One region of the Viridibacillus sp. FSL R5-0888 genome, then DNA from elsewhere that is predicted to be linked to it. Evidence: riboswitches for the same ligand, from Rfam matches in the RefSeq annotation. Region 1 holds a riboswitch; the other holds the start of a gene.
What was found. A riboswitch is a leader RNA that binds a small molecule or an ion and turns the genes downstream of it on or off. The one in region 1 is predicted to bind cobalamin.
Positions count from the first base shown of each region.

Region 2: another riboswitch for cobalamin. It lies ahead of MKY02_RS19285 (helical backbone metal receptor); the one in region 1 lies ahead of nikA (nickel ABC transporter substrate-binding protein).

Region 1 is NZ_JBBPAU010000001.1:2,889,456-2,901,660, reverse strand. It holds gene phaZ (intracellular short-chain-length polyhydroxyalkanoate depolymerase) at 1-255, shown strand, start outside; gene fabG (3-oxoacyl-ACP reductase FabG) at 269-1,009, shown strand; gene MKY02_RS14490 (class I adenylate-forming enzyme family protein) at 1,023-2,492, shown strand; partial or broken gene MKY02_RS14485 (hypothetical protein) at 2,617-2,814, opposite strand; cobalamin riboswitch at 3,171-3,356, shown strand; gene nikA (nickel ABC transporter substrate-binding protein) at 3,511-5,142, shown strand; gene nikB (nickel ABC transporter permease) at 5,179-6,117, shown strand; gene nikC (nickel transporter permease) at 6,114-6,965, shown strand; gene MKY02_RS14465 (ABC transporter ATP-binding protein) at 6,962-7,939, shown strand; gene MKY02_RS14460 (ABC transporter ATP-binding protein) at 7,943-8,752, shown strand; gene MKY02_RS14455 (hypothetical protein) at 9,026-9,343, opposite strand; gene MKY02_RS14450 (DUF6886 family protein) at 9,422-9,946, shown strand; gene MKY02_RS14445 (Type 1 glutamine amidotransferase-like domain-containing protein) at 9,973-10,671, shown strand; gene MKY02_RS14440 (NUDIX domain-containing protein) at 10,707-11,210, shown strand; gene MKY02_RS14435 (DinB family protein) at 11,226-11,756, shown strand; gene MKY02_RS14430 (GNAT family N-acetyltransferase) at 11,753-12,172, shown strand.
Region 2 is NZ_JBBPAU010000001.1:3,885,002-3,897,206, forward strand. It holds gene MKY02_RS19235 (ECF transporter S component) at 1-264, opposite strand, end outside; gene MKY02_RS19240 (cob(I)yrinic acid a,c-diamide adenosyltransferase) at 275-871, opposite strand; gene MKY02_RS19245 (bifunctional adenosylcobinamide kinase/adenosylcobinamide-phosphate guanylyltransferase) at 893-1,294, opposite strand; gene MKY02_RS19250 (histidine phosphatase family protein) at 1,246-1,845, opposite strand; gene cobS (adenosylcobinamide-GDP ribazoletransferase) at 1,818-2,594, opposite strand; gene MKY02_RS19260 (bifunctional adenosylcobinamide kinase/adenosylcobinamide-phosphate guanylyltransferase) at 2,621-3,193, opposite strand; gene MKY02_RS19265 (pyridoxal phosphate-dependent aminotransferase) at 3,166-4,260, opposite strand; gene cbiB (adenosylcobinamide-phosphate synthase CbiB) at 4,247-5,203, opposite strand; gene MKY02_RS19275 (adenosylcobinamide amidohydrolase) at 5,205-6,677, opposite strand; gene MKY02_RS19280 (FecCD family ABC transporter permease) at 6,680-7,663, opposite strand; gene MKY02_RS19285 (helical backbone metal receptor) at 7,672-8,628, opposite strand; cobalamin riboswitch at 8,756-8,945, opposite strand; gene argS (arginine--tRNA ligase) at 9,223-10,890, opposite strand; gene MKY02_RS19295 (DUF1934 domain-containing protein) at 10,890-11,330, opposite strand; gene MKY02_RS19300 (GGDEF domain-containing protein) at 11,552-12,205, shown strand, end outside.

The sequences.
Region 1 (12,205 bases):
CATGTGTTAAATACGTTCAATATTAGTTCTAAGAAGAATGAAGTAAGTCATGGACAAAACGAAGTAGCGAAAATCCAAATACCTACACTAATTATTTATGGTGATCGTGATTACGTAGTACCTGAGACTATGACAAAAGAGATAATAGAAGATTTTGAGGGACGTGCAAAAGTAGTAAAACTGAACGACAGTGGTCATTCACCATTAATAGATGATTTAACACAACTAGTTAATCAGATTGAACTATTTATATAATGGAGGAATTGGAATGAGATTACAAAATAAAGTGGCAATGATTACGGGTGGAGCTAGTGGAATTGGTTTAGCAGCAGTAAAACGATTTGCAGAAGAAGGAGCAATAGTTATTATTGCGGATTACAACGAAGAAGCCGGATATAAAGTTGAAGCCAAATACCTTGAAAATGACTATGATGTAGCTTTCTATCCTATCAATGTAACTAAACGTGAGAGTGTCAATAATGTAATTGCAAAAGTGATTAACAAATATAATAAGATTGATATTTTAGTAAATAATGCGGGTATTACAAATGATGCAATGCTTTCAAAAATGACGGAAGAACAGTTTGATCAAGTAATCGATGTAAATTTAAAAGGTGTTTTCAATTGTACTCAAGCAGTTACGCCATCTATGGTAGCACAAGGCTATGGGAAAATTATTAACACATCATCTGTCAGCGGTGTCTACGGCAATGTTGGTCAAACAAATTATGCAGCTACAAAAGCAGCTATTGTTGGGATGACTAAAACTTGGGCAAAAGAACTAGGTAGAAAAGGAATTAATGTCAATGCAGTTGCACCAGGTTTTACTAGAACACCAATGGTTGAAAAAATGCCATCTAAAGTATTAGAGAAAATGGAATCCATCGTTTCTTTACAACGTTTAGCGGCTCCAGAAGATATTGCCAATGCTTACCTATTTTTAGCTTCAGAAGAAGCAAGCTATATTACAGGCCATGTATTACAGGTTGATGGTGGAATTATGATGTAAGGGGGGAGAAGTTATGCATAGTGAGCAATCATGGATATTAAAAAGAGCTGCCATTACCCCCAAAAAAACATCGTTGATTGATATTGCTACCAACAGAAGCTGGTCCTATAAACAATTGGGCTATGAAGTGACAAAGTGGGTTATGTTTCTAAAAAGCTGCAGTCTACAAAAAGGTGATCGGGTCGCCGTGATTGCGGAAAATAGAATTGATCTATTTGCCATTCTTTTTGCATGTGCCATCGGTGGTTACATCTATGTTCCCTTAAACTGGAGATTAAGTCATTCAGAACTTGACTATATTCTTGACGATTGTACACCAGCCTTAATACTATATGAAGATCAATTTATGAAGCTTATTGCTAATAACCCACATATGAAAGCATACCCAATTACAATAGAGATTTTAGCAGAGCACTTCGATGTACCAACAAATAATTGGAATTCGAAAGACGCATGGTTAATGATATATACTGGTGGGACAACTGGAAAGCCAAAGGGTGTAATCTTATCATATGATGCGGTAAATTGGAATGCCTTCAATACTATTATTAGTTGGAATATTAGTAGTGATGATTGCACATTAAATTATATGCCATTATTTCATACGGGAGGCTTGAATGCATTATCAATTCCGATATTAATGGCTGGAGGTACAGTTGTAATAGGAAATAAATTCAATCCTCAAGAAGCAATCCAGTCATTGAATACTTACAGCACAACAATTTCGTTATTTGTCCCGACAATGTATCAATCTATGATTGATACAGAAGAATTCAAGAAAACAAGTTTTCCTAGTATAAAAGTATTTTTATCAGGTGGAGCTCCATGTCCCATCACTGTGCATAAAACCTTCTTACAAAAGGGAGTACCATTTAAAGAGGGTTATGGATTAACCGAAGCTGGTCCCAATAATTTTGTTATTCAACCAGAGGAGGCCGCAATAAAACTAGGATCTGTTGGAAAGTGTATGCAATTTAATGAAGTTAAAATTCAAGCTCCGAATGGTAGAGAATGCGGACGTGATGAAGTAGGAGAACTATATATTAAAGGAAAGCATATGTTCAGCGAATATTGGAAGAATCCACAAGAGACAGCTAAAACTATTATTAATGGATGGCTTCGTACTGGTGATTTAGCGAAGATGGATCTGGACGGAGATATTTATATCGTAGGACGAGTAAAAGAAATGATTATTTCAGGGGGGGAAAATGTCTATCCTCAAGAGGTGGAACAATGTATTATTACTCATCCAAAGGTGAAAGAGGTCGCAGTTATAGGAATTGCTGATTGTCACTGGGGTGAAATCGTTACGGCTTTTATCGTATCAGATGATGCATTTAATAATGTTAAAGAAATTCAAGACCTTTGTAGAAGTCATCTAGGTAGTTATAAAATCCCTCGGAATATTTATTTTATCCCTGAACTACCAAAAACACATGTAGGGAAAATTGATAAAAAGAAACTTCAAACGATTCAAATGTAAACGGTCTGTTGGGTTATTAACGGGTTCGGAATTGAGGAGCAAAAATGTAAATAACCATTAAAAAAGGGGTGCAATTAGCACCTCTTTATCATCTGTTTTAGCGATTAAATTAGACCTAAATTGGTTATCTTTTGATAATCTCATTATTGCACTGAATTGTCTTTAATGCTTCCTGAAGTTTTTCCACTACCCTTGATAAAGCTAATATTGAATTTGTTGTATCGAATTCTTCAATATCCAAGGAATGATTTGCATTTTGGACAATCTCTATCTTTAAATTTGAGTTACTTAATTTTTCAATTTTATTTGAATTGAAATGATAAAATAAACGAAGTGCTAATTTCACTTTAATAGAAATCGGCACTTCGTTTATTCGCTATACGTTATCGTGTCACTTTTGAATCCAAAATTGATACTCTAATTAGTTTTAGTACTCTAAAAGCGAACCAGTTATTTATAATCAGGTTATTTTTTATTGTTAAGCATAAATTTGGAATTTTTCACTTTAGGTGTAAGGCAATGTAACGTTTACAACCAGCAACGATATAAAAAAAAACGTGCAAATTTTTGTGGTAAAACTTTTGTATAAAATTAAGTCTTTAAATTGATATAGCTTTAAGTAGTAATAACGAATATACTTTATATTAGGAAAACTTTTTTTATTTCCACAAAAAAATTACATATAGTATTGGAATAGGTGTGTTCGTTTAATAGCGAATACTTAATAGGGAAGTCGGTGAAAATCCGACATGGTCCCGCCGCTGTAAGGGTGAGCCTCATGCAAATAAGTCACTGGAATATCCGGGAAGACGCATTGGAGCGATGAACCTAAGTCAGAAGACCTGCCTGTTCTAAAAATGCTGTTAACCTACGGGAGATAGGGAGGTGTTGGAGTGCTAGGAGATAAATTTGATCTAAAACTATGAGCATTTCTAACCTTTTTAATTGGGTTAGGAATGCTTTTTTTGTATTTCAGTATTTTTAATAGTTTAAATTCTAAAAATGAAGGTGATTAAACATGTTTATTAAACAAAGTAAGATACTACGGAATTTTCTTGTTCTACTAGTAATTTTCGCGAGTTTTATTACTGGGTGTAGTAACAAAGCAAAAGAACAAGATAATGCGTCTGTTAAAGATCAATCAAAAGTTGTTACATTTTCCATGACTGGAGATATAGGCGACTTAAATCCACATACATATTTTCCAAATGAGTTTTTCTCCCAAGCTATGGTATATGAATCACTTGTTTACTACGGGAAGGGAGGGGGAATTCAACCTTGGTTAGCAGAAAGCTGGGATATTTCGAAAGATGGCAAAGAATATGTATTCCATCTGAGAAAAGATGTTGAGTTTTCTGATGGTTCGAAGTTTAATGCAGCAATTGTAAAGAAAAACTTCGATACAATTTTAGATAATCGCAAACAACATGAATGGGTAGAGTTAATCAACCAAATCAAAAACACAGAAGCATTGGATGAATATACTTTTAAACTTACATTGAACAATTCTTATTATCCAACGCTTCAAGAATTAACTTACATAAGACCTTTGAGGTTTGTTGGAGAAGCTGCTTTTCCTGACAGCCAAGACACATTTAAAGATGGACTTAAATCTCAGATTGGTACAGGTCCGTGGGTACTTAGCGAATATAAGAAGAATGAGTATGCGGTTTTTAAAAGAAATGAAAAGTATTGGGGTACTAAACCTAAAGTAGAAAAGGTAGTTGTCAAAGTCATTACAGACGGAGAATCTAGAGTATTAGCTTTTGAGAAAAACGAACTTGATTTTATTTTTGGTAATGGAGTCATTAGTCAGGATTCTTTCCAGTTTTTAAAGGATTCAGGGAAATATGAAACTAAATTATCAGAGCCTACTGCTACAAGAACGTTACTATTTAACACAAACAAAGAAGCAACTAAAGATCATAAAGTGCGTTTAGCACTCAATTATGCTTTCAATAAACAGGCAGTAATCGATAATATTTTTTATGGTATGGAAAAAAAGGCAGATACACTGTTCCCACCTGTATTGGATTACACAAAGATTGATATAAATCCATATGACTATGATATTGCGAAAGCAGAACAGTTATTAGATGAAGCAGGCTGGAAAAAAGTAGAGGGTAAAGCATTTAGAGAAAAAGATGGAAAAGAGCTGCAACTGGAATTCTTATTTAATAGTACTGATAACATCCAAAAGTCGATTGCTGAATTTGTACAAGGTGATTTTAGAAAACTAGGAATTGATATTAAGTTAACTAGTCAGGAAACGAATACTTTCTGGACAACTGCATTCCAAGGTAATTACGATATATTATTTACATCAACATGGGCCGTACCTTTTGACCCGCATTCTTATTTAGCCTCAATTACTACAGATTCGGAAAATGGTGGTCCAGATTATACTGCATTATTGGGATTACCAGAAAAGAAGGAAATAGACGAGAAGATTAAAAAAGTACTTTTAACTACAGATGAAAAAGAAAGAAAAATGATGTATACAGATATTTTATCAACATTACATGATCAAGCAGTATACTTACCGATATCGTACCAATCAAATGTAGCTGTATATCACAAGAATATTAGCGGATTAGATTTTTTACCTCAAGAAGCTGAGGTACCTTTAACTACAATTGATGTTAAATGAAGCAAGAATTATTAATAATAACTTAAGGAGTGCTACATGAGTTGGTTTATAGTTAAACGTCTCTCAAGTCTAATTCCAATATTATTAGGAATCTCCATTATTACTTTTATTTTATTGCACTTAATTCCTGGAGACCCAGCAGTAGCTTATTTAAGATTGTCGAATATTCCCCCAACCGACGTGGCTGTGACTGACTTGCGACTCGAACTCGGATTAGATAACCCTTTATATATTCAGTATTTTGATTGGTTGGTAAAGGTGATTCAACTGGATTTGGGGATCTCTTATCTGTCCAAAAATGCAGTCTCGGACGAAATTTTGTTGCATCTAGTACCTACAATTCAGCTAACAGTTACTGCGCTTTTCTTTATTGTAGTTATTAGCTTACCAATTGGAGTGCTTTCGGCTATCTACAAAGGAAAATGGATAGATCAATTTAGTAGAATAATAGCTTTTGTTAGTGTTTCAATGCCTACATTTTGGTTTGGTTTTCTCTTGATTTATTTTTTATCCGTAAAGTTAGACTTTTTCCCTGTTTTGGGTAGGGGGACACTAGCTCATTTAGTCCTTCCTTCCTTAACACTCGCTTTTGGCTATATCGGCACGTATATACGATTACTTCGAGCTAGTATGCTAGAAAATTTGAATGAGCCGTTTGTTGTATATGCTAGAGCGAGAGGTTTGCGGCAAAGGCAAATTATTAGTAGGCATGTTTTAAAAAAATCCATCCTACCTGTAGTAACCGCACTTGGTATGAGTTTTGGGAATATGTTAGGCGGAGCAGTAATTGTTGAAACGATTTTCGCTTGGCCAGGCATGGGACAATTGTTCGTCTCCTCTATTTTAAATCAGGATTATCCTATGATTCAGGGCTGTGTATTGTTTATGAGTGTAATTTTCGTGTTCTGTAATCTCCTTGTGGATGTTACTTATTCCTTCCTGGATCCACGTATACGATTGGAGGAAGGGAAATGAAATTAAATATAAAGATGCAACGAACGCTACTAAATCATAAGCTCATGATAATTAGTAGTATCATTATTTTAGGTATGATTGGGGTTGCACTCTTTGCTTCTTTTTTGGCTCCTAATGACCCAAACCTTGTTGATATCGCTCAAAAACTACATGGTCCTTCATCTCAGTTTCCCTTAGGAACGGATCATCTAGGGAGATGTATATTATCGCGATTAATCTTTGGAACTCAGACCTCTCTGGGTACAGCTATCCTTGTTATGGGATTCATGATGATTATTAGTGTTCCACTTGGCATAATTGCGGGCTTTATAGGTGGTAAGGTAGATTATCTATTTATGAGAATCTGTGACATTCTAATGGCATTCCCAAGTTTTCTGCTTTCATTGGCATTAGTAGGGATTTTGGGACCAGGTCTTTTTAATTTGATCTTAGCAATGGTTCTTGTTCAATGGGTTTTTTATGCTCGTGTCATTCGAGGAATGGTACTCAGTGTTAGGGAACAAAACTATATAGTAGCAGCCAAAATATGCGGTACACCAAAGTTTGTTATTATAATGAAACATATTTTACCCGCTATCATTTCTCAAGTTGTTGTTTTAGTTTTTATGGACATTGGAGGAGTTATTTTAGCTATTTCTAGTCTTTCATTTTTAGGTCTTGGAATTCAACCACCAGAGGCAGAGTGGGGCATGATGATTAATGATAGTAAGTCATTTTTTAGAAATTATCCTTCCTTGATGTTGTACCCTGGGATAATGATCTTCATTGTAGTTATTGCCTTTAATTTGTTTGGTGAAGCTTTGAAAGATGCTTTAGACATGAAAAGGGCTGGAGGGGGCGTAGAATGAGGCATCAACCGATTTTGACTGTAAATAATTTGAATATATCTGTTTCAACACCTCTTGAAGTGGTTCATCCGGTACGTGATGTTAATTTTGCGCTCCAGTCCGGGAAAGTGTTAGGTATTGTTGGAGAAAGTGGATCAGGGAAAACGTTAACGTGTATGTCTTTATTAAGACTTTTACCTGAAAATGTAAAAGTTGAGTTTGGAAGTATTAATTATAGAAATCAAAACCTTTTAGAATGTTCAGCAGAAGACATTAGGAAAGTACGGGGAAATGATATTGCTATGATCATGCAAAATCCTATGATCGCCTTTAATCCTGTAAGAACAATTGAAAGTCATTTTATTGAAACAATTAGAACGCATTTACCTATTACAAAGCGACTAGCGAGAAAAGTAGCTGTAGAATATCTTGAAAAAACGGACCTTCCTAATCCAAAGGCAGTATTAAAGCAATATCCATTTCAGTTAAGTGGTGGAATGCTGCAACGAGTAATGATTGCGATTACCATGTCTTTAAAACCATCTATCCTCATTGCAGATGAACCGACTACTGCCTTAGATGCGACAAATCAACTTCAAGTTTTGAAACAATTGGATAAGTTAAAGAAAGAATATAATACAGGTATTTTATTAGTAACCCACGATTTAGGGGTGATTGCTCAATTGGCCGATGAAGTAGCTGTGATGTATGGTGGCTATATCGTTGAGAAGGCACCAGTGTTGAAGTTATTCAATCAACCAATGCACCCATATACTCGAGTCTTGTTAGAGTCAAGGCTTGGATTAACACGAAAAAAGATACAAAGTGTTAGCCCTTTAAGTACATATTCAAAAAATAACGATAAAAAATGTCCATTTCTAGATAGGTGTGAAGAAGCAAATCATTCGTGTACAAGTTACAATCTTGAGTATAGAGAGTATGAAAAAGATCATTTTGTACGCTGTGTAAAGATACATGAAAGTGTAGGTAATTGAAGAATGAGTTTACTAGTATTGAAAAATATAAAAAAATCATTCTTTCTCAAGAACTCGGTTTTTGAGAAACGTAGATCGATAGAAGCGGTTAAGGATATCTCACTTACTTTGGAACAGGGAGTTTGCTTAGGAATTGTCGGAGAAAGCGGGTCAGGCAAAAGTACATTAGGAAAGATTATTTTAGGACTTGAAAAGCCGGATCAGGGAGAAGTCTGTTTTTTAGGGAAGAATCTACATAATTTGAACTCAAAAGAATTAAAAGAGTTACGCCAAAATCTCCAAGTGGTCTTTCAGGATTGTTATAGTGCGGTTAATCCAAGACTTACTATAGGTGAAAGTATTGCTGAGCCATTAAGAAATTACAAAAGGCTCTCGTCGGCAGAAGAGGAAAAGCAAGTGCTGGAGCTTTTGAAGAAGGTCGGGTTAAGGCGGGAAGACATACATAAATACCCTTCTCAGTTCAGCGGAGGGCAGCTACAAAGAATCAATATTGCTAGAGCAATTGCCCTTAAACCAAAGTTAATCATACTTGATGAGGCTGTAAGTGCATTAGATGCCCTCGTTCAAATACAGATATTAAATCTTTTGGCACAATTAAAGGAAGAATTTCAACTTTCATATCTTTTTATTTCTCATGATTTACAGGCGGTCAATTACATAGCTGACTGTTTAGTTGTGATGCATCAAGGCGAGATTGTTGAAAGGCTAGATGATATGGAGCAGCTTGAACAATTAGCAAATCCTGTTTCTAAAAAGTTGTTATCCTCTGTTCTACCTCCGTTTCCTGGGTATATGAAATGTGAGGAAATATAATTATTAATACATTTAACTAAAAAGTTAATAGTAGATAATGAAAAAGACTAAGCCAAAATGGTTTAGTCTTTACTATTTGCATTCAGTTGATATTTTTTTAATTAGTAGCAACCTGTTTGTAATACTTTAGTCGTATGAAGTCGAGGGTAGGTACTAACAAAACCAAGTAAAAACGTAGCAAGATAGGATAGAAAACATACCTATCTTGCTACGTTTTTTTGATGAAATAAGCGATAAAATGGAACTTGTATGAATAAAGCTACCTGATTTTACTTATTCTTGCTTTTTAAAGTCTGGCTTAACGTTCATAAAAAGAGTAAATCCATCATTCACTTGTACTTGCTTTCGTAACTCGTTGAACTTATCCGTTAACTCTTGACCGGTATAACCTGCTTTTGTCAGTTGCTCCATAATGAGCGTTTTATATTTCTCGAAAACAGGATCAATAATGGGCGTAATTATTAGTGCACCATTCACCTTAGAAATTTGAACCTCATCAATTAATGAAAATTCTTCATAAAACTCTTCAGGAATTCTAATCTCGCGATCTGTAGAAATTTTTACTTTTTTCGACTGGGCATCATATCCCAACTCATTCACCCCCATATTATGATATTCTAATAATAGGGCTAAATAGAATATTTTTACTAAAATTTAATGGAGGTTAATATGAGACTTTTTCATGTAAGTGAAGAAAGAAGTATCGGAGTTTTTGAGCCTAGAATACCTTCCCGTCAGGATTTAGATCAGACAAAAGGGCTCGTTTGGGCAATTAATGAAAAATGTCTACCAAATTTCTTGACGCCAAGGAATTGCCCCCGTGTTTGTTTTCATATTAATGCAGAAACAACAAAAGAAGATAAAACTCGATATCTTTCATCTAGCTCCAGCAATCATGTAGTAGTTGTTGAAAACAAATGGCTACAAAAAATGAGAGATACAAAGCTATATTTATATGAATTTGATTCAATGGAATTTAACTTACTTGATGAAAATGCAGGATATTATGTTAGCGAAAAGAAACAAGTTCCGATTAACTGTATGGAAATAACCGATTTGATTGAAGCGCTTTCTAAACGAAATGTAGAACTAAAAACGGCAGAAAGTCTGTGGGAACTTCATGATGAAATTCTACATTCGACATTAAGTTTCTCAATGTGCAGGATGAAATTTGCTACCCCTAGAGGTTACTAACAATAGTTGAAAGGAGGATGAAAACTATGAAACAGATAATTGCACTTGGGGGCGGCGGATTTTCAATGGAGCCTGAAAACCCATTATTAGATTCTTATATTCTTAGTCAGTCGAAAGAGGATAATCCGAATATTTGCTTTATACCTACAGCAAGTGGTGATGCTGACAATTACATAGCAAGGTTTTATGATTTTTTTAAAACTCAAAATTGCAAACCAACTCATTTATCTTTGTTTAATCCACCAACTAGAGATTTAGAAGACTTCATATTAAAGCAAGATATTATTTACGTAGGTGGAGGAAATACAAAAAACCTATTGGTTCTATGGAGAGAATGGGGTCTAGATAAAATCTTAAAAAAAGCATGGGAAAAGGGTATTGTTCTTGCTGGTATTAGTGCAGGAGCTATTTGCTGGTTTGAAGAAAGCATTACAGATTCGTATGGAGATGGCCTTGAACCAATTCAATGTTTAGGATTTTTAAATGGAAGTCATTGCCCACATTATGATGGAGAAAAAGATAGAAGACCATCTTACCATCATTTAATTAAATCACAACTCATCAAAGCAGGCATAGCAGCTGATGACGGTGTGGCGATACATTACATTGATGACGAAATAGCTAAAATTGTTAGCTCAAGACCTAAAGCAAAAGCGTATCAAGTCATACTTGAAAATAAAGTTGTAGAGAAACAATTGCCAACCGAATTCCTAGGTAAACTTTAAAGAGTTATAGTATCTCAATAATATAGGAGGCTCCTATGAAGACAGTTATAGTTTATTGGAACGGTCATAGAGTGAAACTCACATGGAAACCAAATTTTCAACTAGATGAGTTGTGCATCGTAACTAGTGTCCATGCAATCTGTTTCCAAGATAACAAAGTGCTACTTTCTAAAATTAAAGACAGAGGATTTAGCTATCCAGGTGGTCATATTGAAAGTGGCGAATCTACTGAAGAAGCGATACATCGTGAAGTGTATGAAGAAGCTTATGTTAAAGGTGATATTACATACCTAGGTGCAATTGAAGTCAATCATGACGAGAACCAATCATTTGTCCCGGGTGGTAAATACCCAATGATAGGCTATCAATCTTTTTACAGAATGAATGTTAAAGAATGCTATCCATTTTTACGTGAAAATGAAGGTATTGCACGTATATGGGTAGAGCCATCTGAAATTCCTTATATCATTGATGATCATGAATTGGCTACGATGATATTGGGTGAGGCAATTCATTTTGTGAGCTCCAGCAATACTTAGATGGAAATATTTTTTATGGAGATGAGTGCAATAGAATCAAAAAAATTGATTTTGAACCACTATGAAAATTCAATCCAGTATATTGCGAAATTAACAAGGTTAACTGATGATTGTTGGCTTACACCTATTGCAGAAAGTAAATGGTCAGTTTGTGAAATTGTAGGGCATTTAGTGCCATGGGACAAGTTCGTAATGGAAAAAAGATTACCTTACTTGCTAAATCTAAAACAAGAATTAGAAAGCCCAAATGTTCTAGAGATGAATCAAATTGCAGCGTTAGAGAGTCTGAATATATCTAAAGATGAAGGTATTAAAAAATGTATACTGACAAGATTAAAATTAGTAAATGAGATAATAAAGATTCCTGCAAGTGAAATTAATAAAGAATTGAATATAGGCACAAGTATATTAACTGTTACTGCATATTTTAAAGGTCTGATAGTACATGATTTACATCACTTTCAACAAATTGATGAGTTTTTAAATAAATGTGATAAGAAGCAACATTGCAGTCATGTACCTTGTCAAAAAGGAGTGATTACTTGAACTCTGTTACCACAGCAAATTTAGAAAATATAGAGGGAATAGTAAAGCTCGATTGCGAAATCATAGGCAATATGAGTAGAAGGAAACATATCGAAAAAATCGTAGGAGAAGGCCGTTGCTTAATTATTAAAGAGGAAGACGAAGTTCAAGCGTTTTTACTATTTGATACAAATTTTTTTGAATGTAGTTTTATATCGTTAATCATTGTTTCTAAGTCGGCAAGAAGAAAGGGATATGCAACAGCTTTAATCAGCTCTTTTGAAAACATTGCACCAACTCAAAAAATATTTTCCTCAACAAACCAATCAAATACCAATATGCAAAAGGTGTTTGAATTTAATGGATTTGTACGTAGTGGCTACGTTGAAAATTTAGATGATGGGGATCCTGAGATTATTTATTTCAAGTTAATTTAGCGAATATACTAATTAGTAATGAATGGTTCAAAT
Region 2 (12,205 bases), 1.0 Mb from region 1:
AGCAAAGCCCCATAATATGATGAACATCTCTACAGCAATAAAGATATGCAATGGACCAAGGAAAGAACCACCCGTCATTGCCGATATAAGATGACCAATCGCTGCTGCTGCACCTGCGGCTACTGGTGGTAAAAAGACTGCACCTAGAAAAGCAGGAGCCGAATCGAGTGCCATAGAACCCAAACCACCCGGCACTTTAATCATTGCCCCTACTGCACATAGAGCTGCAATCATAGCTGTTAAAGTTAAGGTTTTAAGTTTCATAATTAATCATTCATTCCTTTGCTTTTTTTGAACGTCCACCATCTTTAAATACCTTGGCACTTCGAACGTATTCAGTATCTGGCACATTTAAGCGAGCGTTTACTACGCGTGCTGCTGCAAATAAATAATCAGATAAACGGTTTAAATAACGTTGTACAACTAATGGTACATCACCCTCTTCGGATTCTTTTAGTAATGTGACCATTTGGCGCTCTGCTCGACGTGTAATTGTACGTGCAATGTGTAAAGTAGCAGCTGCTGGTGAGCCCCCAGGTAAGATAAATCTTTCAAGTAATGGTGGTTCATCCATTAGTACATCAATTCGTTTTTCCATAATTTCTATCGGCCCATCTGTCATTTTGTAATGACGTTCTTTCATGACATTAGCAAGATCCCCACCACAATCGAATAATTCGTTTTGCATTGCTTCTAAGTCTTCTAATATATCTTTAAAAATAGCAGGATCTAGTTCCGTCATTGCTTTACCGATAAATGAATTTAATTCATCGATTGTGCCATAAGTTTCAACGCGTTGACTATCTTTATCAACTCGCGCTCCGATAATACTTGTTTTCCCTTTATCACCTGTACGTGTATATAGGTTCATCTCTCATCCTTCTTTCCTGATTCATTTTATTGTTTCAGCTATACCATACCAAATACGCGTTATTTGTGGGCTAATTTTAAATAATTGCTGATAAAATCTTCCACAAATGTCACGGAGCTTGCGCGTATTAGCATCAATTGGGACAACACCTCTACCCATCTCTGTCACAATAACAATAAGTTCTCTTTCTTTATCTAATGCTTGAAGTTGCTGTAGTAGTTGAGAAGCTAACGTATCCTCATCTTTATCTAAATATTCTGCCACTACATTTTCAAGACCTGAGACAACAATTGTCGAAGCTTCAGGTACAGTCATTGGTAACTCACTTTCTAGCCAAGCAACATCTTTTTTCCTTTGCTCTTCTAGCCAGTATCTTACATAGTCCCTTTTACCATTATAGGCTCCACCGATAAAAACGTGCATCGTTGTCCCTCCTCGAACTGTTTCTTCGTTGACCAGTGTAATAGATAACGCTCATTATGAGAAACTTGCCACTCCCAAAAAGTTTTTTCCTCTGGTGCGAATTGCATTAACAACGCTCTAATTGAACCTCCATGCGCGACTATCCTGTAATTCAGCATATCTTTTGGTAAAGATTTAACCACTTCTGTAACGCGAAACATAACTTGTTGTAATGTCTCGCCATTCGGTGGTGCAATTTCATATGGATCGTCTATCCAATTACGATACGCTTGTATATCTTTTAACTGTTCATAGGTTTTGCATTCAAAATCACCGAAATGACTTTCGCGTAATCCTTTTATATTCATGTATGTAGCATTCGGAAAATAATAAGCAGCCGTTTCCTTACAACGTATTAAATCACTTCCGAAAACGACAGTAGCTAACTCATCGATAGTCGGCAAACTTTGATTAGGAATAATAGACTCATCAGTCCAGCCAAGATACTTCCTTTCAACATTACTTTTAGTTTTAGCATGGCGTATTAACTCAATAGTAATAGCGTAATCCATAAAATGGCCTCCATTCCTTCAATAAAAGCACCGAGTAAATCACCTGAGCTACCGTGAAAATTACGTACAGTCCAAATCTTATACAGACCTGATGCAACAACTACAATCACTAGTAATATAAGAGGTACGATGAAATCTCCATTCCACCAAATTATAAGAATCAAGCCAATAAGCATTGATACACATGTCACGACAAGAAATTGTGGTACATATAGTTTTTCTTTAAAAAAGTATGCTAGCCCTTTTTCTTTTGAGCATTTTGTCTGGATAAAATATAAGGACATTCCTAGCCGAGCTAAAAATGGTACCGCGACAATCCACATAATCGACAGTTCGCCTTTTTCAATCAATTCAGCTAGAAAGAAAATCTTCGTTAGTACTAAGAACAATAAAGACATCGCACCAAAAGCACCAATACGGGGGTCATCTAAAATCTCTAGTCGCTTCTCGGTATCACGATATGAAAAAAATGCATCTCCCATGTCAACCCAGCCATCTAAATGCAAACCACCTGTACAAATGATAAATCCAACAACAAGTAAAAAGGCCGTTAATAATGAACTGATATCCGTCCACTGTTGCAAACTATAAAAAACAGTAGCCATTACTGCACCCATACATGCACCTAGCCAAGGTAGAAACGAGAACATTCCCGTTATTGTCGGCTTTGTAAGTGGTAATTCTCTTTGAACTGGCACGACGGTAAAAAATTGAAATGCAAGTAAAATACTATGAACAATCGTACGCAAAAGAATACCCCCCTTCTAAAACTGAATTATTTCCATTGATGCATCTGTCCATATTCCATTTCAATTGCAGTAGTTGCTTCAGCTACAAACCATTGATGAATACGACCTAACCATTTTTGATAAAGTCTTACTTCAAAACTAGTAGAAAGCGGCTCATCTAGCACTTCGTTGGAAACGACAACAATCGGTATATTTCTATCACGTAATGCATAAATCGTATTTTGCATCGCTATAAATTTCCGTTCAATACAGCCTTCTTTTTGAAAACAGCTCACACCAGTTTCATAACCATCATAAAATTCATTCGTTAGCCAAGTGGTCACGCAATCCCATAATATCGCGTCACCTTCTTTTATTTTTGAGAGGAGCTTAGAAAAGTCAGTTGGTTGCTCAATTGTCGTCCACTTTTGCCCTGCTCGATCGTTTTGATGTCGGATGATTCTTTGCTTCATTTCTTCATCAAACGGTACACCTGTCGCAACATAAACAAGTCGCTTCATAGGCGATGTCGCTGCTAAATTTACAAGGCACTTTTCTGCAAATGCACTTTTTCCACTCCGCACTCCACCTGTTATAAAGACGAGTTCGCTTGAAACCAATGCATCATCTCCTCTTCTAAACGATTCATCGCTTCAGGTGCCTTCATACCAACTCGGAACCATGCACCTTCCATTCCAATGAAATTTTCTGTATGTCGAAGCACCATACCCTTCTCAAGCATATAAGTAAAGAAATTCTGTGACTGTTCAGTATTTGGTAATTGAAAGCTCACATAATTTGTGACACTGTTCGTAACAAGACAATGATTTTGTCGTAAAAATACTTGAAAACGCGTACGCATTTGCCCAGCATAATCACAAGCCTTTTGACGGAAAGCATCTACTTCCTTACTTAAACAACGTGCTCCGATTACTGCTGCTATTCCATTAATATGCCAATGAGGGGTAAGCTTCCGTATTGCACTTGCTACCTCAGGTGCGGCTACCATATAACCGAGCCTTATACCTGCAATTGCGTACATTTTCGTCATTGATCGTACAATAATCACTTGATGATTTTCTTTTACTGATTTTATAAATGATGCACTTTCATCAACAAAATCTATAAAAGCTTCGTCTAAAACAATACTGCAATTCGATTCTTTTGCAGATTCAATAAGCTGTTTAAGTTCTTCTTTCGAAGGTAATACACCTGTCGGATTATTAGGGGTACATAGATATAGGACATCTGCATTTTGCATTGCTTGTTGAAGTTCGTCTAATGGTAACTTCCAATTAACGATATCTTCACATACTACACGCTGTATTTCTACATCATTTTCTCTTAATGTCGCTTCATACTCTGAAAAAGTCGGATGTAAAATAATTGCATTATTTCCCCGGAAATATGTCGCAAGTAATGAGAAAATTTCCGCCGCACCATTTCCTAATACGATGTTTTCTGTAGAAATGTCGTGATATTTAGCGACAGCAGATAGAAATGGCTCACCTTCTGGGTCCGGATAATGTTGCAATAATTGCAAATAATCTTTCCAATCATTTTTGATAAAATCTGGTGCACCTGCTGGATTTACATTTTCGCTAAAGTCTAATATATCAGCTGGTAGTTGGATGCCCAGCTGTGTATATAAACGATATGGATTTGCCCCGTGATTAGGTAATGACAACGAAAAACCCTCCTAAAATGACCATTAGTAGCCAAAATAATATGGTTACAATTTGCATCTGTTTAATAGAACGTATAATATGCTGAGGCCCTAGCTCATAATGGCACTCACCCATTTTCGCACGATTCGAGATAATCCCCTTATACCTATTCACACCACCAAGCTGAATGCCTAATTGATATGCTGTAGCCGCTTCAAGCCATCCACTATTTGGACTTGGATGTTTTTTTGCATCACGCAGCCACCCTTTCATGCGATAGGCGACTGGTTTTCCACTTTCATTTTTTGTACCTAGCATAAGTAATAAACCTGTCATTCTACTTGGCACATAATTTAATACATCATCCACATGTGCAGCAACGTATCCAAAATCTACGAAGCGATCATTTTTGTAAGCGACCATTGAATCAAGCGTATTAACTGCCTTATACATCCATAGACCAGCGCCGCCAAATAAAAACGCCCAAAAGAGTGGAGCTGTTACACCATCACTCGTATTTTCAGACACGGTTTCAACTACACCTCGCGTCACTTCAGGTACCGATAAATAATCTGTATCACGCCCTACAATCCAAGATAACTTCACACGAGCTTCCTGCAAATCTCCTGATACAAGTGGATTGTAAACTTCAAGTGCTGCTTGTTTTAGACTTTTCCCTGCTAAACCTACAGCTATTAATATTGATTCTACAAAAATACCTAGAATAACATTGATAGAATATGCAAAATAAATTACTGCAAAAGTAATTGTAGTTGTTAAACCAACAACAATTAGGACAAGTAAAAGTCCTTTTAATTTACGATGCTTACCTTTATTCAAACGCTCTGTTAGTTTGGCAATCAATGTGCCAATCCAACGTACGGGATGCGGCATTTTGGGCGGGTCACCTATTAACCAATCTAAAGCTACCCCAATGGTACAAGCAATTATATGTGCTAACATTTTATAACCTTCCCTTGGCACGTTTGTAATCTTGTAGTGCTGTTACTGTCGTTTCATACACCCCGTAACCAATCAATTTCCCAATATCTGTTATAGGTCCGGCGTATTCCATAAATGTCCCATTTTGTGTCGCGGCAATTAATAGGCTATCTGTTGATGTACCTGTTGCAATCGTATTGGATATTGGATCCATGATTTCTTCTTGGTGCATTGCTTTTACTTTAGCTTCAGTTGCCGTTATCATGGCTTGCATAAAGGATTCTTCCGTTAGTTTCCCGTTAATAATGACCCAAGTATTAATCGTTCCTATATACGGTTTACTGACTCTTTCATGTGCCCTTGAAACATCTACTGCATTTCCAACACCAGCTGTAACTGCAACAATAATACTTCCGTTTGCATTTGAAAATTCCCTTATAACAACATGCTTCGCTGCAACTGCAGTCATCATGGCCACCGTATTAGATGGCATAAAGTCATGTTTTTTAAGATAACCTTTTAATTCCTCATGTGCATCTTCGCACATATAATTCAAATCAACTGCACGATTGACAAATGACTGGAACCACCCAAAACCAGCATTGTGAACAGCTGAGGAAACGGTTTTCAAAGGAATTTCCGTACGAAGCTCAACAAATTCATCTCTTATATTGAATTGTTCTTTTGTCACTACATATGATTCACGTTCATCAATAGCTGTTGGCATCAGTGTTACTTGTGGCTTTGGCAATTCAGGATGCGGATAACTTGAAACGCGCGTATTATATACCTCTAAAATTTGCTGTTCTTTCAACACTTCATGCGGTTCTCCAATAGCTTTTACATGTCCCTTTTCCATTAACAATAGGCGATCACAATAAAGTGAAGCTAAATTCATATCGTGAAAAACAGAAATAACTGTTAAACCATTTTGCACTGCTTCTAGACGAATCATATCTAGCAGTTGTCGTTGATGTGCAATATCTAAATGATTCGTAGGTTCATCTAAAAGTAAGATATCAGCTTGCTGAGCAAGTGCTTGTGCTACAAATGTACGTTGTTGCTCCCCACCTGATAAAAATTCGAGGTTTGTATGTTCATAGCTATCTACACCCGTTTGCTTCATAGCTTTTTTCACTGCATTTTCATCTTGTTCTGACCATGTCGAAAACCAACTATTTTGATGTGGGTAGCGACCTAAGGCTACCGTCTCACGTACTGAATGCGAAAAGGCATGGGCATGAAGCTGTGGTAAAACAGCCATTTTGCGCGCAAATTCCTTCGGTGAGAAATGTTTTATATTTTGTTCTTCGATAAGTACTTGACCAGTTGTTGATGGCAGGATACCACTAATCACTTTTAATAATGTGGATTTGCCGCTACCATTTGGTCCTAAAACGCCAAGAATTTCGCCTTTTTTCACTGTAAACGAAACATCTTGTACTATTGGCCTGGTGGCATCATAGCCACCAGTAATATTTTCTACAGTAAGCATACTTACGCACCTTTCGTTCTTCTTTGTCGGAAAAAGATATATGAAAATACTGGCGCCCCAATAAGTGCAGTAATGACACCGATTGGTAACTCTGTTGGGGAAATTATCGTACGAGCAAATAAATCACAAACAATTAGTAATGATGCTCCATTTAAAAACGATAAAGGCAGCAAGTGACGATGATCTGCCCCAAATAAAAGTCGTGTCATATGCGGTACAACAAGTCCCACAAAGCCAATTGTTCCAGACACTGCAACTGCAGCACCTGTTAACATAGATCCGCCTATTAATATCAGAATTTTACTTTTCTTCACGTCAACGCCAAGATACTTGGCACGCTCTTCTCCAAATAACATCGCATTTAATTCACGACGGTTTAACCATAATAAAAATGAACCGATGAGTACAAAAGGCCACACCATCTTGACATATGGCCATCCACGCATTGAAACGCTCCCCATCAGCCACCCAATGATTTGCCTTAACTCATCACCTGTTAACGCAATTAACAATGAAATTAATGCACCTAAAAATGAACTAACGATAATCCCTGTTAAAATCAGCGTTTCCATTTTCATAGTTCGATCAACTAATCGTGCAAAAGCCATTACACCCATCATCGCCAATAAGGCCCCTAGCATGCTGAAGGCTGGTAATGTGTATATACCAAAAATAGGGGTCGAAATGCCGAAAAAGAGCGTCACCACAGCACCTACCGAGGCACCAGATGACACTCCTAACGTATACGGATCGGCGAGAGGATTTTTCAGCAATCCTTGGAAAGCAGCGCCCGCAATGGCCAGTGAGGCTCCTACTAACCCTGCAAGCACAACACGCGGCATGCGTATTTTCCACAATATATTCGTCGCTGTTGGATCCGCTGCCGTATTCCATAACGTACTAATTGGTACTTTTACAGAACCAATTGATACACCTAGCCAAATGCTAACAATTAAAATCACAAAGGCTATGGTGTACCCTAAAATGGTTTTCCTCACTCAAAAGCCTCTGGATATACTGCTTTTGCAATGACCTCTAATCCTTCAGCAAGACGAGGACCTGTACGGCTTGTTAAGTTCGCATCAACTTGAACAACTGCATCATTTTTAACAGCTGTGATACTATCAAATCCTTGGCGTTTTTTCACCTTCTCGACAATATTTTTCACATGGTTGTATTTCACAATAATTGTATCTGGATTACGTTTCACAATTTCCTCAGAGTCAATTTGGAACCAGCCTGTTTGATCTGCTGTGACGTTTTTAATATTAGCTAGATCAAACATTTCTTGCATAAATGTATCTTTACCCGCAGTGTAAATATTAGGTTCGTCTGTTGTTTCGACGAATGCTGATTTTTGTTTTACATCTTTCACTTTAACTTGTACTTCTTTTACTTTTGCTTTCATATCATCAGTAATCTTCTTAGCCTCATCTGCTTTACCTGTAATGTGGCCTATTTGTTCAATTGTTTTATACGTTTCATCAAAATTCTCAGCATTTTTTACAACGAAAACTTTCAATCCTGCATCACGTAATTGTTGGAGACCTGCTTCAGAAGTACCTAAAAGTGTTTCGTGTGCAAAAACAACTTCTGGATTTAAGCTAATAATTTTCTCGGCGTTAAATTCCATCCCACCGATTTTTTCTTTTTTCGTTGCCGCTTTAGGATAATCATCATTATCCGATACAGCAATAATTTCTTTTTCTAATCCTAACGCGAAAAGAATTTCTGTGTTACTTGGTACCAATGTAATAATGCTCTTTGGTGCTTCTGTAAATTTCACATCATTGCCAAGTGCATCAGTCTCTGTTAATGGATACCCTGCTACCTGTTGCTCTGTCGCTGATTCACTATTTTCCTTTTTCTTCGTATCTTCCGTTTGGCCACAGCCTACTAATACGCCTAGTGCTAAAACAAACACTAAACAAAATTGCCATATTTTCTTCATTTACATTTCCTCCTTGTTCATAAAAAAATCTCTCGTTTTACGACGAGAGATACGATGACAGTGAATATATACATAGCTGTACTAAAATGCACTTTTACTGACACCATTTCTATCCGCGTAGTTCTAATTGGTGGTCTCCATGTTGGTAGGTCTCCTGGCTCGTGATCACAGCTTGCCGTGCCTTCCCAAAGTGTTATACTTTAGTGACAAATTACGACTTACTCACACATACAGTGGCGGGACCGCGTCGGATTTACACCGACTTCCCTTTTCTCTTTACTGAATCAAAGTAAAGAACCATCATGTTTCACAATATACAATTGTTATTACATCGTGTTCAATTATACAGAAAATTAAATACTTGTCCAAGATGTTACTAGGCTTGGTGGAACTATTAGCAATAACACATTGTGACATGAATCGATGAAGTCTAGCTATTTTATCTTTAACTAGCGCAATTTTTTTCTTTCATTTGTTCTTTATAAAAACCAAAAGACTATTCCACACTTATTCAGTGAGAAATAGTCTTTTTATAAGTACCTCTTAGATTCACAAGCTTATTCAACCTCAGTAGCTAAAAGGGTATTTCTGTCATTACATTTTCTCAGGTGCTGATACGCCAATAAGTTTTAGTGCGTTGGCGATTGTAGTACGAACTGCTGTAATTAGAGATAAACGTGCTTCTGAGCGATCTTTGTTATCAGCATCTAATACTTTTTCAGCATTGTAGAAGCTGTGGAAAGTTGCTGCTAGTTCTTGAATGTAGTTAGTAATACGGTGTGGTGTGCGATTCTTCGCAGCATCCGCAACAACTTGTGGGAAGTCCCCTACTTTTTTCAAGACATCAATTTCTTTCTCTGCATTAAGAAGATTTAAATGTTCTTTAGATGCTGCTAATCCTTGTTCTTTTGCTTGGCGCAAGATTGAAGAAATACGAGCATGTGCATATTGTGCATAGTAAACAGGGTTTTCATTTGATTGCTTAACAGCTAGGTCAAGGTCAAAGTCCATATGTGAATCACCTGCACGCATTGCAAAGTTATAACGTACTGCGTCTAAGCCAACTTCTTCAACAAGTTCGCGTAAAGTAACCGCGTTACCTGTACGTTTACTCATTTTCACTTTTTCGCCGTCTTTCATTAAGTTCACCATTTGAATGATTTCAACTTCTAATGTGTCACGATCATAACCAAGTGCTTCGATTGCTGCTTTCATACGCGGGATATAGCCATGGTGGTCAGCTCCCCAAATGTTGATAAGTTTAGTGAATCCACGTTGAATTTTATCTTCATGGTATGAAATATCTGGTGTTAAATATGTGTAAGAGCCATCATTTTTTATAAGTACGCGATCTTTATCGTCGCCAAATGTTGTCGAGCGGAACCAAGTAGCGCCTTCTTCTTCAAATACATGACCATTCGCACGAAGTTTTTCTAGAGCCGTTTCAACTTTACCTGATTTATAAAGTGATGTCTCAGAATACCAAACGTCAAAGTCTACACGGAAGTTTGCTAAGTCTTTTTGTAATTTACCAAGCTCTAATTTCAAGCCATGCTCACGGAAAAATTCAAAGCGTCCTTCATCTGATTTACTTAGAATCGAATCACCAAACTCAGCAGCTAATTTACCTGCGATATCGATAATATCTTGACCATGATAACCGTCTTCAGGCATAGAAGCATCTAAGCCTAACGATTGTTTGTAGCGAGCTTCTAAAGATGCTGCTAAATTATTGATTTGATTACCTGCATCATTGATGTAGTATTCACGTGAGACATCATATCCTGCAAAGTCTAGAACGTTACATAATGAATCCCCTACAGATGCTCCTCGGGCATGTCCTAAATGAAGGTCACCAGTTGGGTTAGCTGATACAAATTCAACTTGTACTTTTTCATTAGCGCCAGCTTGTGAACGTCCATATTCTGTACCTTGCGCTAAAACAGTTGTGATTACTTCTGCCAAATAGTCTTTGCGTAGCACAATATTCATAAAACCAGGACCTGCGATGTCGATCTTCTCAATAGCAGTACCTGTAGTATCAAGGTTTTCAATAATAGATTCAGCGATTGCACGAGGTGGTTTTTTCGCTAATTTTGTAAGTTGCATAGCAATATTAGTTGCATAGTCGCCATTCGTCTTATCCTTTGGTGTTTCTAAGTGTATATTCAATGTTGATGTATCTTCTAAAAGACCTGCTTTTGATACTGCTGCAAGAAGCGCTTCTTTAATCGCGTGTTGCACTTGTTCTACTGCGTTCATTATTTTCCCTCCGAGTAATTAATTTCTAAAGTATAATCGCCTACTGATTGTCCACCAATGATTAAATCATAGTTTAAATAAAATCGTCCGCTCATTTTACTGTCATGCGGTTCGAATAGCATGTCCTTCGTATACGTCACGATTGGTAATGCACCGAATTCACTATCATAATGGCCGTTTTGTTCATGATTAAGTAAAAATGGCATACGCATTTTCACATCACCATTTCGAAGAATAACTGCCTCATTATTACCGAATTTTAAAGTTGAACGAATATGTTTATCTTCTTGAACTTCTTCATATTGTAAGTACGTTTGGTCCCTTTTTTGAACTATCGTACCTTCTGACCAAAGCTCATAAGTTTCAGCTGCTTCTGCTTCAGATTGTCGAATTGTCGTTTTTAACTTTAATTTTACGGGTGCTTTAAGTTCACTAGTCATACTTATGGGCCTCCGTTCCATTCTTTATATAACCTTCTTATTATAGGTTAGATTCGCTTGTTTTTTCAAGGTGTAAGTAAATTTAGGACAAACAGTGAATTCTTTAAAATCACACGCTCGAACTACCTTTTGTCGTTTTATAGCGAATGCATAATTATTTTCATTTTCCTTGTAAAATTGGATGTTATAATGGAGGGATAAAATGGTAGGAGAGAATCTATATGTTGCTCGAATTAGTCATTAATTTTTCGATATTATTTACTTTTGTTATATTTTCATATTGGTTATACGAGTCTTTAGAACCTTATCAAGATAGTTTTATTGAGCTGCAACCTTGGATTGTCGGTCTTGTAGCTGGACTTACCGGTTTACTTTTGATGGGCACGGCTGTACATTACCAAAATGATATTATTAGTGATGGTCGTTTTATTAGTATCTTACTCAGTGGATTGCTCGGAGGTCCAATTGCTATCGCTCTGTCCTCTCTCATCATTGGGATTTTTCGAATTTATGTGTTTGGATTGTCAGAAACATCTATTTTTGCAGGATTAAATATTTTAGTAATTGGTGGCGTTATCACATTTATTTCAATAAAAAAACCAATTACATTCCGCAATATCTATTTCTATTTCACTTATATCGTTTTCCAAGTTTGCATTGTTTTCTATATTCTTTCAGATACTTGGACACATGGCTTACAAAATGTTATTCAAACTGCACTTTTTTATATTTTGTCATTTTACATAACTTTACTTGTATTAAAATCAATTCGAAATCAATTTAATCGTATGCGAGAAACTGAAAAAATGGCAGAAACAGATTATTTAACTGGACTGCCGAATAACCGACGCTTCCAGCAAATAATAGATGATTTA